3 regions of the Parashewanella tropica genome follow, and region 2 is predicted to be linked to each of the others. Evidence: predicted binding sites of a transcription regulator. Region 2 holds the regulator's gene; each other region holds the start of a gene.
The links. Region 2 encodes FliA, which starts transcription of late flagellar genes. Its sites were predicted from a motif close to CTAAAGNTNNNNNNNNNNNNGCCGATA; they were not measured.
Positions count from the first base shown of each region.

Region 1: a site for FliA is predicted at 2,480-2,506, ahead of E2H97_RS11855 (VC2046/SO_2500 family protein). Genes of this name have one in related genera too.
Region 3: a site for FliA is predicted at 2,586-2,612, ahead of pomA (flagellar motor protein PomA). Genes of this name have one in related genera too.

Region 1 covers NZ_CP037951.1:2,698,684-2,702,920, reverse strand. The annotation lists gene E2H97_RS11880 (hypothetical protein) at 1-920, shown strand, start outside; gene E2H97_RS11875 (PLP-dependent cysteine synthase family protein) at 962-2,005, opposite strand; tRNA gene E2H97_RS11870 (tRNA-Tyr) at 2,102-2,186, opposite strand; tRNA gene E2H97_RS11865 (tRNA-Tyr) at 2,220-2,304, opposite strand; tRNA gene E2H97_RS11860 (tRNA-Tyr) at 2,331-2,415, opposite strand; gene E2H97_RS11855 (VC2046/SO_2500 family protein) at 2,541-2,975, shown strand; gene E2H97_RS11850 (DUF406 family protein) at 3,040-3,333, shown strand; gene E2H97_RS11845 (sensor domain-containing phosphodiesterase) at 3,432-4,237, shown strand, end outside.
Region 2 covers NZ_CP037951.1:3,049,061-3,053,297, reverse strand. The annotation lists gene flhF (flagellar biosynthesis GTPase FlhF) at 1-1,019, shown strand, start outside; gene E2H97_RS13420 (MinD/ParA family protein) at 1,086-1,967, shown strand; gene E2H97_RS13415 (RNA polymerase sigma factor FliA) at 1,960-2,679, shown strand; gene cheY (chemotaxis response regulator CheY) at 2,901-3,284, shown strand; gene E2H97_RS13405 (protein phosphatase CheZ) at 3,303-4,040, shown strand; gene E2H97_RS13400 (chemotaxis protein CheA) at 4,100-4,237, shown strand, end outside.
Region 3 covers NZ_CP037951.1:1,077,741-1,081,977, forward strand. The annotation lists gene dxs (1-deoxy-D-xylulose-5-phosphate synthase) at 1-1,323, opposite strand, end outside; gene ispA ((2E,6E)-farnesyl diphosphate synthase) at 1,338-2,228, opposite strand; gene xseB (exodeoxyribonuclease VII small subunit) at 2,228-2,470, opposite strand; gene pomA (flagellar motor protein PomA) at 2,735-3,502, shown strand; gene E2H97_RS04480 (flagellar motor protein MotB) at 3,506-4,237, shown strand, end outside.

The sequences.
Region 1 (4,237 bases), 350 kb from region 2:
ATGAAAGCGTCCAATATGATGGTGAATTAGTGGAGCGGGTAAAAAACGAAGCTCATTATTTCAAACAATTTATTTCAACTTACAAACGGCATTTTGGAGGGGATTTATCGGAAGAACAAGAGTTCAGACTAAGAATGCAAGCTATTGGGGGGTCAAAATTGATTTGTTACATAAGGTACTTACAAATATCAAATGTAGGTACTGAGGCACAAATCAGGTTAATACAAGATCAACTTCATGGCTTACTTGAATTAGCAAATTTTGAGCTTCCCGAGAAAATATATGGAGTGTTGGAACTATCAGAAAAGCTCGGAGTTAGATTGACGGGGGATGAATGGTTTGTAACTGAAGAGTGTGAGGAAGGAAAAGAAGAGTTTAAATGTATTGTTAATACTTGTAGAGAGTTCCAATTATTTGGGCTGAACATTTACCAGTTACACAGTAAAGAAAATGCTATAGAAATGTCTGCGTGCTTAAAGCCAATAACGAAACATGCCATAGAAATAGCTTGTGGTCGTTCTTTTACTGGGTTTGCATTGAGGCAGGCAGGGTTTAAGATTCACTCAGCCAGTGATGTTGTTACGCCCGAAATAGCGTGGCCTAAAGCAAGGGTGTATCTAAAATCGGCCTGCGATACGATTAAGTGTTATCAGAAAAGTGATGTGCTATATATTTTGCATTACCCGGTTGATGAACTTTTAATAGAAATTGAGCAGCTTCAGATTCCTGTTTTGATTTTTTTCTCGGGGGATCAGAACCTGCTATGCCAAGTACCCAACCTTCAATTTAAGAACCTGAACTTTGAACATATGCCTAAACTTCATGAAAGTGTAATTTCAGCGTTATTAGGTATGAATATGACAAAGCACCAGTTTGAACTTAAAGTATCGCTTATTCCTTCAGTGTTTATAGGGCGTTAGGATTTAATATTTATTATGAGCAATGGCGTGTTAACCTTTATTTAAGCAAACTGCTCTAGCCAAGATTTGGCTTTTGATAAATCACCAATATTTTCAGTTATCCACTTATCATCATAATAAGTATCTAAATAGCGATTTCCTGAGTCACACAATAAAGTCACAATAGAGCCAGTTTCTCCTTTGGCTTTCATTTCTTTAGCAAGTTTCAATGCGCCGTAAAGGTTAGTCCCCGTTGATGCGCCTGCTTTTCTGCCAATGAGAGTTTGCAGCCAGTGAACCGTTGCAATAGACGCTGTGTCAGGTATTTTAAGCATATGGTCAACCACGCCTGAAATAAAAGAAGGCTCTACTCGTGGGCGACCAATTCCCTCGATTTTACTGCCGGTTTGACAGGTAAGAGCTTTGTTTCCAGTTTGATAGTATTCATAGAAAACGGAATTATCAGAGTCGACAACACAAAGCTTAGTGTCTAAGGCCTGATAGCGAAGGTAACGACCTATTGTTGCTGATGTTCCTCCAGTGCCCGGGCTCATAACAATCCATTTTGGGGTTGGGTGCGGCTCTAATTTCATCTGCAAAAATATTGACTCGGCAATATTGTTATTGCCACGCCAGTCTGTTGCGCGTTCAGCGTAGGTAAACTGATCCATATAATGACCGTTTAACTCTTTGGCTAATCGTTCTGACTCGGCGTAAATCTCGCTGGAATGATCAACAAAATGACACTTTCCACCATAAAATTCGATCTGTTGGATTTTCTTTTTGGCTGTGCTGCTAGGCATAACGGCAATGAAAGGTAGGCCGAGCAGCCTTGCAAAATAGGCTTCCGATACCGCTGTGCTTCCTGAGGAGGACTCAATAATCGTGGTATCTTCTTTTACCCAGCCATTACATAAAGCATAAAGAAAGAGTGAGCGAGCAAGCCGATGCTTCAAGCTACCTGTAGGGTGAGTGCTTTCATCTTTAAGGTAAATATCAATGCCAGCAAGGCTTGGAATATCTAATTTTATTAAATGAGTGTCAGCACTGCGCTGATAGTCAGCTTCAATTTTTTGTATGGCTTTATTTACCCAAGAGTTACTCATTGAAAATTCCATCTAAAAGATTTTGGGTAAAGGATAGAGAAATTAGTATGGAAAAAAAAGCGAATGAGACAAAGAAAGCACTTAAACTAAAGAAAATGGTGGAGGGAGAAGGATTCGAACCTTCGAAGGCGGAGCCGTCAGATTTACAGTCTGATCCCTTTGGCCACTCGGGAACCCCTCCACATAAGATGTGAATAATCAGAAATATGAAGAATGGTGGAGGGAGAAGGATTCGAACCTTCGAAGGCGGAGCCGTCAGATTTACAGTCTGATCCCTTTGGCCACTCGGGAACCCCTCCAATTCATATTGTCTGATTGTGCAAAATGGTGGAGGGAGAAGGATTCGAACCTTCGAAGGCGGAGCCGTCAGATTTACAGTCTGATCCCTTTGGCCACTCGGGAACCCCTCCTTATTTTGCGGCGGCAATAGTAGTCAGATTTTTTCAAACTGTAAAGGGCGAAAGTCAAATAAAGCTAAAGTTCTAGCTCGTATGGTCGATAAATTATCAAAGAACGTCTTTTTTGATGAAAGTTTATGCAGTTGACGCCAGTAATAGTAAATGAGTTAGATATAGGAGGCCAATTAAATAAGGCCACCACATCTAACTATCGCAGTGAGTTTTCGCTGTTACTGGCACTGATGTCTCAAGATGTTCGTTCGATGGCGCCTCACTCAGAGTCCGTAGAGCAACCGTTAATTGCGGATATATCTAAAGAAGATACTCCAATCGATCATGGTTCTGTGTTTCATCAAGATGGTTTAATTGCATTTCGATTACAACACACACTCAAACCAGAAGCCCTAGTTAACCGAGGTTCAAGACCTTTTGGTTTACAGCAAGCAATTGAAAATTGTGATATTCATGTTCAGCAAAAACACAATGTTTCGAAATTACCAACAAAAAAATTGGAACTAAATTTAGTCGATCAAATTCAAAAGCAGGAGCAAATGCTCAATATAGTGATCTGAATCAGAGTTAGGCAGGATTTCTCTAACCTATAATGCATTTTCTTTTGAATTTTGAGGCTTCAAAGTGAAAAGTATTAAACGAAACCAATCTCTGGATGTAAATGATACATGTAATACTTGTGGTGCCTTTGTCGATGTAGGTGCTGTTATTGGTGAAGATGACAAAGAGCTTATTATTTTGTTTTCTGGCAGTTCATCGGAAAAAGAAGCTCAGCAGATGCTGGAAATCGCTACTAGTCAGTTTGATGATGTTAAGTATCATATTGAATCAAATGAAGATAAAACGACATTAGTGCTCACTTTTGCTGTAGCCGTTGAAAAGATGCTATTTCAAATGCAAAACAAACTCGCTGGTTAAATGTTGTCATAAATACAATGAAAACTTGAATTGCACAGTTTTTTTAAAGTAATCTTTGGCCTCATTTTATAGGCTCTTGGCTTTCGTAAGGGACATATGTGAAGCGTCGTAAGTATCAACACATTGTTGAAACCGTTGTTAACTCAGAACAAAAACAACAAGGAAACTTCAAGGAAACGGCCGAGTTGGTTTCTGAGCTATTGTACAAACACCTCAATATTACAGGTGTAAGTGTCTGGTTATTTAAAAATGAGCAAACCGCATTAAGCCTAGTCGCTCATCAAAGACAAGATAGTACGATAGATTTAAAGAACTACATTCAAATCAGTGATTTTAGTGGTTATCTAAAACTTCTTGAAAATAGCCGTTCTATTGATGTTAACGATACTTCTAATGACTCTCGTGTAGATGAATTTCGCGAATTCTATATTAATCCTAATGGCATTAAATCCTTATTAGATGTGCCGATTCGAATTAATGGTCACCTAGAAGGCATTATTAATGTAGAGCGAACGGATCAGCAAAAAAATTGGTCAGATAGCGAAATTTATATTGTTTCTCAATTAGCGGATCAGCTTGCTTTAACGATTGCCACTAAACACACCTATACACAAGATGAACAGTTATCTTTGTTTAAATGTGCTGCCGAACAAGCTCAGCAGATTTTCATGCTCATTAATATGGAAACTCGCATTGTTGAGTTTGTAAATGATGCCTATTCGAAACTCACTGGATTACCAAAGGAACACTTTATTGGTAAGCCCATCACTGAGTTGATGATTTTTAAGTCTAAGCCTGAACTGGCCGAAGAAATGTTTCAGAGTCTTTTACAAGGTAAGCAGGTTGTAGGTGAAGTCAATGTTGTGACGCCTTCTGGAATAAGTTACTGGGCTAGGCATCATTG
Region 2 (4,237 bases):
GAGGTATGGAAGAGGCTAAGCAGCAACAACCTCAAGCTGCGACCTTCACTCCAAGCCCAGAAAAAAACAAAGCAGCTCCAACTACCAATAATGAAATGCAGCAGATGCGTGATGAGCTTGCATCGTTACGTAACTTATTGACTCATCAAGTTTCAAGCTTGCTAAATGAGCAAAAACAACGTGTTGACCCAGTTGGCTCTATGCTAGAAAGCAAGTTAATCGAAGCTGAATTTTCTATGCCGCTTGCCAAGCAACTTGCTGAATTGGCTTCTCACTACTCGCCAGCGGAGTTGGTGAGCGCATTACCAAGAAGCTTAGCTAATTTACTCGACAACCAAGGTGACGATATTGTTAATCGTGGTGGGGTTGTTGCACTAGTAGGACCAACAGGTGTTGGTAAAACAACCAGTCTAGCTAAAATTGCAGCTCGATTTGCTGCTAAACATGGCAGTGATCAAGTAGCCTTGGTTACAATGGATCATTATCGCATTGGAGCCTATGAGCAGCTGGCAACTTATGGCAAAATTATGGGGTGTCCAGTAAAGCTTGCTCATGACCTAAATGAGTTAGAACAAATACTGTATCAATTTAGAAATCGTAAACTAGTATTGATAGATACAGCCGGTATGGGGCAAAGAGATTTGCGTCTATATCAACAATTGGACAACTTAGCTGAAAATAAACGCATACCAATTCGAAATTATCTGGTATTGTCTGCAACATCTCAACGTCGAGTGTTGCAAGAAGCTGTAGAACATTTTCAGCGTGTACCATTGGCGGGTGCGATATTAACCAAATTAGATGAGTCTGTTTCATTAGCTGCGGCATTAAGTGTGGTGATTGAAAACCAACTTTCCTTAGGATATGTAACAGACGGACAACGGGTTCCTGAAGACATGCATGTGGCAGATTCTTACAAATTAGCCGAACAAGCATTGTCAGTATTAGATGAATCAAAACCCGATTTCGTACATAATACGAATTCTGATTGGGAAGTTCGCAATAACGAACTTTACTAAGATTAACGACAGATTTTATAGCAGGTAAAGCGAAGCCAAGTTCGCTTTAACAGTTTGAGTAAAGCTATGACCCAAGATCAAGCAAGCGGTTTACGTATGATGAATCAACCAAATAACGAAAAAGTGAAAGTTATTGCTGTAAGTGGTGGTAAAGGTGGTGTTGGTAAAACCAGCGTTTCCATTAATACAGCAGTCGCCCTTGCAGAAAAAGGCAAGCGTGTATTAATACTGGACGCCGATTTGGGTTTGGCCAACGTAGATGTCATGTTAGGTATCCGCGCTGAAAAGAATCTTTCTCATGTACTTACTGGTGAAAGTGAATTAGATGACGTCATCGTTCGTGGCCCTAAGGGAATAGGTATTATCCCTGCGACATCAGGCTCACAAAATATGGTTGAGCTTACTCCTGCTCAACACGTTGGATTGATTCGAGCGTTCAGTGAAATGAGAACGCAATTTGACGTATTAATTGTTGATACCGCTGCCGGTATCTCAGACATGGTATTGAGTTTTGCCAGAGCTTCTCAAGATGTACTCATCGTAGTATGTGACGAACCAACGTCCATTACCGATGCTTATGCACTTATCAAAATCCTCAGTCGTGAACATGGCGTATTCCGCTTCAAAATTGTAGCTAATATGGTTCGTAGCCTGAGAGAAGGTATGGAATTGTTTGCCAAACTCAGTAAAGTGACCGATCGTTTCTTAGATGTCGCTTTGGAGCTTGTAGCTACAGTGCCTTATGACGACAATGTTCGTAAATCAGTGCGGAAACAAAAGTTGGTTGTTGAAGCTTTCCCTAAATCGCCATCAACCATTGCTTATCACAGTCTAGCCAATAAGATCATTAGCTGGCCTATACCTGATCAGCCGGGTGGGCACTTAGAGTTCTTCATTGAACGCTTAGTTAAAAGGCCAGATCATAAAGAGGAAAATGTGAGTGAATAAGGCCGCTGCGTATACTAGTTTTGACGATAGAACACATGTAGTCGAACAGTATGCTCCGCTGGTGAAAAAAATCGCTCACCACCTACTTGCGCGACTTCCAGCATCTGTTCAACTCGATGACCTATTACAAGCAGGATTAATGGGGCTTTTAGAGGCCTCAGGGAAATTCGATAGCAGTAAAGGTGCAAAATTTGAAACGTTTGCAGGTATTCGAATTCGTGGTGCGATGCTTGATGAAATCCGTCGAGGAGACTGGGTGCCAAGATCCGTTCACCGAAATCAACGCATGGTTGACAAGGTAATTGAAAAACTTGAGCAAGAATTAGGAAGAGAAGCTTCAGATATTGAAATTGCGGCCGAATTAAACTTACCGATTGAAGAATATCATCACATTCTCAATGATGTGGCGACAGGAAAAATCGTTGGCTTTGAAGATCTAGGCGTATCGCATGATGTGATCCGAGAAGATCAAGCGCCAGAAGATCATGCTTTTGACACTTTGTCAGAGCACAATTTCCAGAAGGCCTTAGTTCAAGGGATTAAACAATTACCAGAGCGAGATGCCTTGGTGTTATCGCTTTACTATGATGAAGCCCTTAACTTAAAAGAAATCGGACTTATTCTTGAAGTCAGTGAGTCAAGAGTAAGCCAGATTTTGAGCCAAGCTATGCTCAGACTTAAAGGTAAGCTGAGAGATTGGACAGAACAATAATTTAAGCCAGCTTTTGGCTGACTGTTTAATTAAAAAATATAGAAAGCTATAAATTTTTAGTGACAAAGTGTCACTTTTATTTGATGGGAAATCCTTGTTAGATGCGCTACGGCCAGTTTGGATATCCAAGCGTTATCAGGCTGTTAACTCTGTCTATATAAGTTTCCGTTCGCTTTTTTTACGATAAAGATAAAAGATTACAAAAGCCCTTGGAGGAAACCTTGGACAAGAATATGAAAATCCTTATTGTTGATGACTTTTCAACGATGAGACGTATCATTAAAAACTTGTTGCGGGATTTGGGATTTAATAATACCCAAGAAGCCGATGACGGAACCACCGCACTGCCTATGCTACAAAAAGGTGACTTTGATTTTGTGGTTACCGATTGGAATATGCCTGGCATGCAAGGTATTGACTTGCTCAAGGCTATTCGAGCCGACGAAAAACTCAAATCTATCCCTGTACTTATGGTTACAGCTGAAGCTAAGCGAGAGCAAATCATTGCTGCAGCTCAAGCTGGCGTAAACGGTTATGTTGTGAAGCCATTCACAGCCGCCACCCTCAAAGAGAAGCTCGATAAAGTTTTTGAAAGACTGGGCTAAGCTAAGCAAGGATGTTGTATGCTAGAACAAACTTCAGGGCTGATCACTCTTGAAAAAGCTCAACTGCTTGTTGAGCTTCTAACGGCTGGTGAACAGCAGCAGGCTGATGAAATCGTAAAAGAGCTAGCTGTGCCTATTCAAAACGAGCTTTATGATGAAATTGGCAAGTTAACTCGTGAACTTCACAGTGCTTTAATCGACTTTCAGGTAGACAGTCGCCTAACTGAATTGACGAACAATGAAATTCCCGATGCTAAAGAGCGCTTGAACTACGTTATTGATATGACAGAACAAGCGGCCAATAAAACCATGGATGCGGTTGAAGAATCACTTCCTTTGGCTGATGCCTTAATCACAAACATCAACAATGTCCAACCCGCTTGGGATAAGCTCATGCGTCGAGATATTGACCTTGAAACCTTCAAAAAGCTCTGTTTTGACATTCAAGAAATGATGCAAAGAAGTGCTCACGACTCTACCCGATTACGTGATTTACTTAACCAAATTCTCATGGCTCAAGACTTCCAAGACATAACCGGTCAAATGATCAGACGAGTGATTGAGCTTGTTCACGAAGTTGAAAGCAGCTTGGTATCAATGCTGACTCTCTTTGGCGAACATACGTCAACTCATCCGGAAGAGAAAAATAAAAATAAAATTGAAGCTGAAGGTCCAATTTTAAATGCCGATATAAGAGATGATGTGGTATCTGGACAAGATGAAGTTGATGATTTGTTATCGAGTCTAGGTTTTTAAAGTTAAGCGTAGACTTGAAGCGATAAAGGCAGGCGTGTAGGGCTGTAAGGAGTATAGGGATGGACTTTTCGGTTGATGAAGAGATCCTTCAGGATTTTTTAATTGAAGCTGGCGAAATTCTTGAGCTACTGCAAGAGCAGTTAGTTGATCTTGAAAATAACCCAGAAGATACCGAACTATTGAATGCAATATTTCGT
Region 3 (4,237 bases), 2.0 Mb from region 2:
GATACAGCGTAGGTAGCTTAAGTCAAATGCACCTTGGTGAGTCGGGCCATCAGCACCAACAATACCACCACGGTCAATTGCAAATAACACCGGAAGTTTTTGTAAAGCAACATCGTGAATAAGCTGATCATAGCCACGTTGTAAAAACGTAGAGTAAATCGCAACGACAGGTTTAAAGCCTTCTACTGCAAAGCCTGCACCTAGAGTGACAGCATGCTGCTCAGCTATCGCGGCATCAAAATACTGCTTAGGGAATCGTTGTGAAAACTCAACCATGCCTGAACCTTCACGCATAGCAGGGGTAATACCAAGTACTTTCTCATCTTTAGCGGCTACATCACATATCCACTTACCAAATACCTGAGAGAAGCTTGGGTTACTAGGTTTGCTTGCAGGTTTTTTAAATTCACTGGGATCGAATTTTGGCACCGCATGCCAGCCGATAGGATCTTTCTCCGCTGGGGCATATCCACGACCTTTTTTAGTCATAATATGCAAGAACTGAGGGCCTTTAAGCTGACGCATGTTGGCAAGTGTTTCAACTAAGGCATTAACATCATGGCCATCAATTGGGCCAATGTAGTTAAAGCCCAGTTCCTCAAATAAAGTCCCTGGAACCACCATGCCTTTAAGGTGCTCTTCGGTGCGTCGCACCATTTCTTTCACCATCGGCATGTCTTTCAGCACTTTTTTGCCGCCTTCGCGAATGCTACTGTAGAAACGTCCCGACATGATTTGGGCCAGGTGGTTATTTAGCGCACCAACATTTTCAGAAATTGACATCTCATTGTCATTTAAAATGACTAACATGTCATTGTGCAATGCTCCAGCATGATTCAAAGCTTCAAAAGCCATACCACCTGTAATTGCACCATCGCCGATTACAGATACGATTTTTCGGCCAGATTGTTCTCTATCAGCTGCAATTGCCATACCTAATGCAGCACTGATAGAAGTACTGGAGTGACCGACACTAAATGTATCAAATTCACTTTCTTCACGGTATGGGAAAGGATGCAAACCGTCTTTTTGACGAATGGTATGCATACGGTCGCGACGACCGGTTAGAATTTTATGTGGGTAAGCTTGATGACCAACGTCCCACACCAAACGATCATAGGGCGTGTTATAGACATAATGAAGTGCCACCGTCAGTTCAACGGTGCCAAGGCCAGAAGCAAAATGTCCGCTGGATTTACCAACAGACTTAAGTAAGAACTCTCTTAATTCATTAGCCAATTGAGAAAGCTGGCTTTTAGGGAGTAGCCTGAGTTCTTCAGGGGTATTAGCTTTTGCCAGTACCGGAAATTGTGAAATATCCATACTTTACTGAAATCTTATACTCGACGTGCCACGATATACTGGGCGAATTGTTCGATTAACTGCGTATTGTAGGGTAATTTAGCCAAGGCTGATAGTGCATCCTCAATTAATTGTGCTGCAGTTTGTTGCGCGCCCTGCAAACCAAGTAATTGTGGGAAGGTACTTTTATTGGATTCTTCGTCCGAACCTTGTGGTTTACCTAGCTCTTCTGTAGAAGAGGTAATATCTAAGATGTCATCTTGAACTTGAAAGGCTAACCCCAGTGATTGAGCGTATTTCACCAATGACCTTCTATCAGCGTTTGTCGCATCTGCAGCAATCAGAGCTAATTCAACAGAGCAAGAAATTAAAGCGCCAGTCTTTAAAGCATGTAGCTGTGTTAATCGCTCTAAATCAATCTGCTTATCAGTAGACGCTAAATCAATCGCTTGTCCACCACACATACCAAGGTATCCAGCGGCCTTAGCCAAGGCTTGGATCATCGCAAGCTGTTGAGTTGCCGAAAACTCAGTTTTACCAGATAAAATCTCAAAGGCTAATGTTTGCAGCGCGTCACCCGCGAGAATGGCGGTAGCTTCATCATAGGCGATGTGAACGGTGGGTTGACCACGACGTAATTCGTCATCATCCATGGCAGGCAAATCGTCATGGATCAACGAATAAGCATGAATACATTCAATGGCGGCGGCACAAACATCTAATTTTTCTAAAGGTACGCCAAGCATGTCTCCAACACTGTAGACAAGAAAGGGGCGAATACGTTTGCCACCCAATAGCGCACCATGTTGCATGGCTTTTTTTAGGCCAATAGCATGTTCGGGTAAGTGTTCAAGTTGTTGTTGTAAATAGTGATTAATACGGTTTTGGTATTGAGAAAGAGCATCAGATAAAACGGATTGAGTCACTATTTATCACCTTCATTATCAAAAGGAGCGAGTGTTTCTTGGCCGTTATCATCAAGCAGTATTGAGATCTTCTGTTGAGCTTGTTCAAGCTTTTGCTGGCTTTGGCGAACAAGGGCAATACCTTGTTCAAATTGTTTTAAGGCATCATCCAAAGGGATATCACCCTTCTCGAGCTCAAGTACAATTTTTTCCAATGAACTTAACGATTGTTCAAATGTTAAGTCTGATGATTTTTTTGCCACAGTGTCCGCTCCCTTCGCAGCCCTAGAAACTGTCACAAGGTATATCAGCAGGCGGTGAGGGTCAAATTTCCGCGTGGAATAATTGCTCAGTTATGGCTACGAATAGTAATTTTTTCTAAACCTTCAGAAAGCATGACCGATAAATATGTGAGCGAAATGTAATCTGACTGGTTAAATGTTGAGCTGGGAAGCCACGACTTCATCACTGGCATCAGATAAACTAAGCCGAGTTTTTATGGCGCGACAAATTATTGAGGGACGGTTTTGGATTTAGCAACGCTGATTGGGATTCTTGGAGCTTTTGGCTTCGTAATAGCGTCGATGGTGACCAGTGGTGGTATTGGTGTTTTCATCAACGTGCCGTCACTTCTTATTGTTATTGGTGGTTCGTTGTTTGTTGTAATGATGAAGTACAACTTAGGGCAATTTTTTGGTGCCGTTAAAGTGGCAATCAAAGCCTTTATGTTCAAGTTAGATAAACCTGATGAGCTGATTGAGCAATGTACTTCAATGGCCGACGCTGCGCGTAAAGGCGGTTTTCTAGCACTTGAAGAAGCCCAAATTTCAAATAGCTTCATGCAAAAAGGCATCGATATGCTGGTGGATGGGCATGATGGTGAAATGGTGAGAGCTGCATTAGAAAAAGAAATCGATTTAACAGCTGAACGTCACAAAATTGGTGTTGGTATTTTTAAGGCAATGGGTGATGTAGCACCTGCGATGGGGATGATCGGGACACTGATTGGTCTGGTAGCCATGCTACAGGCGATGGACGACCCTAAAACGATTGGGCCGTCGATGGCGGTTGCGCTACTGACCACTCTTTATGGTGCGATGATTGCCAACATGGTTGCACTGCCTATTGCCGATAAACTGTCGCTGCGAATGGAAGAAGAAATGCTCAATCGCAATTTGATCATGGATGCCGTATTAGCCATTCAAGACGGTCAAAACCCGCGAGTGATTGAAAGCTTCTTAAAAAGCTATTTGTCAGAGAAAAAACGTGGCGAAGCCAGCGCCGAGGGTGAGTAACCGATGGCGAAGAAAAAGTGTGACTGCCCACCTCCCGGAGCGCCAATGTGGCTGGCCACATTTGCTGACTTAATGTCACTGCTTATGTGCTTTTTCGTTTTGTTGCTGGCATTTTCTGAAATGGATGTCCTCAAGTTTAAACAGCTTGCGGGCTCAATGAAGTTTGCTTTTGGTGTGCAAAACCAAGTGAATGTAAAAGACATCCCTAAGGGGACTTCTGTCATTGCTTTAGAGTTCCGTCCGGGGCGCCCTGAGCCAACACCTATCGATACCATTAATCAAAAAACCGATGATATGACTCAGCAAACCCTGAAGTTCCAACCGGGTGATGCAGACAGTGCGGGTGGCGTTCAAGAGCAGCAGGGGGAGAAACGTGGTGGTGACTCCATTGCTACTTCTCAAGAAGTAGAAGTAGCTAAACATTCTCAAGAAGCTCAAGCCCAGCAAGATCAGATCAACGAGCAAGTGAAGAAAATCGCTCAGCAGCTTGAACAACAAATTCAAGATGGTGCTTTAGAGGTCGAATCGCTGGGTCAGCAGATTATTATCCGTATTCGTGAGAAGGGCTCTTTTGCGTCTGGCTCAGGCTTTTTACAGCCTAGATTTAGACCTATCGTGCGCAAAGTTGGTAAAGTGCTGAAAGATATCCCAGGTATTATTACGGTTTCTGGGCATACTGATGATACAAAAATCAGTAATGAGCTTTATCGTTCAAATTGGGAGTTATCCAGCAAG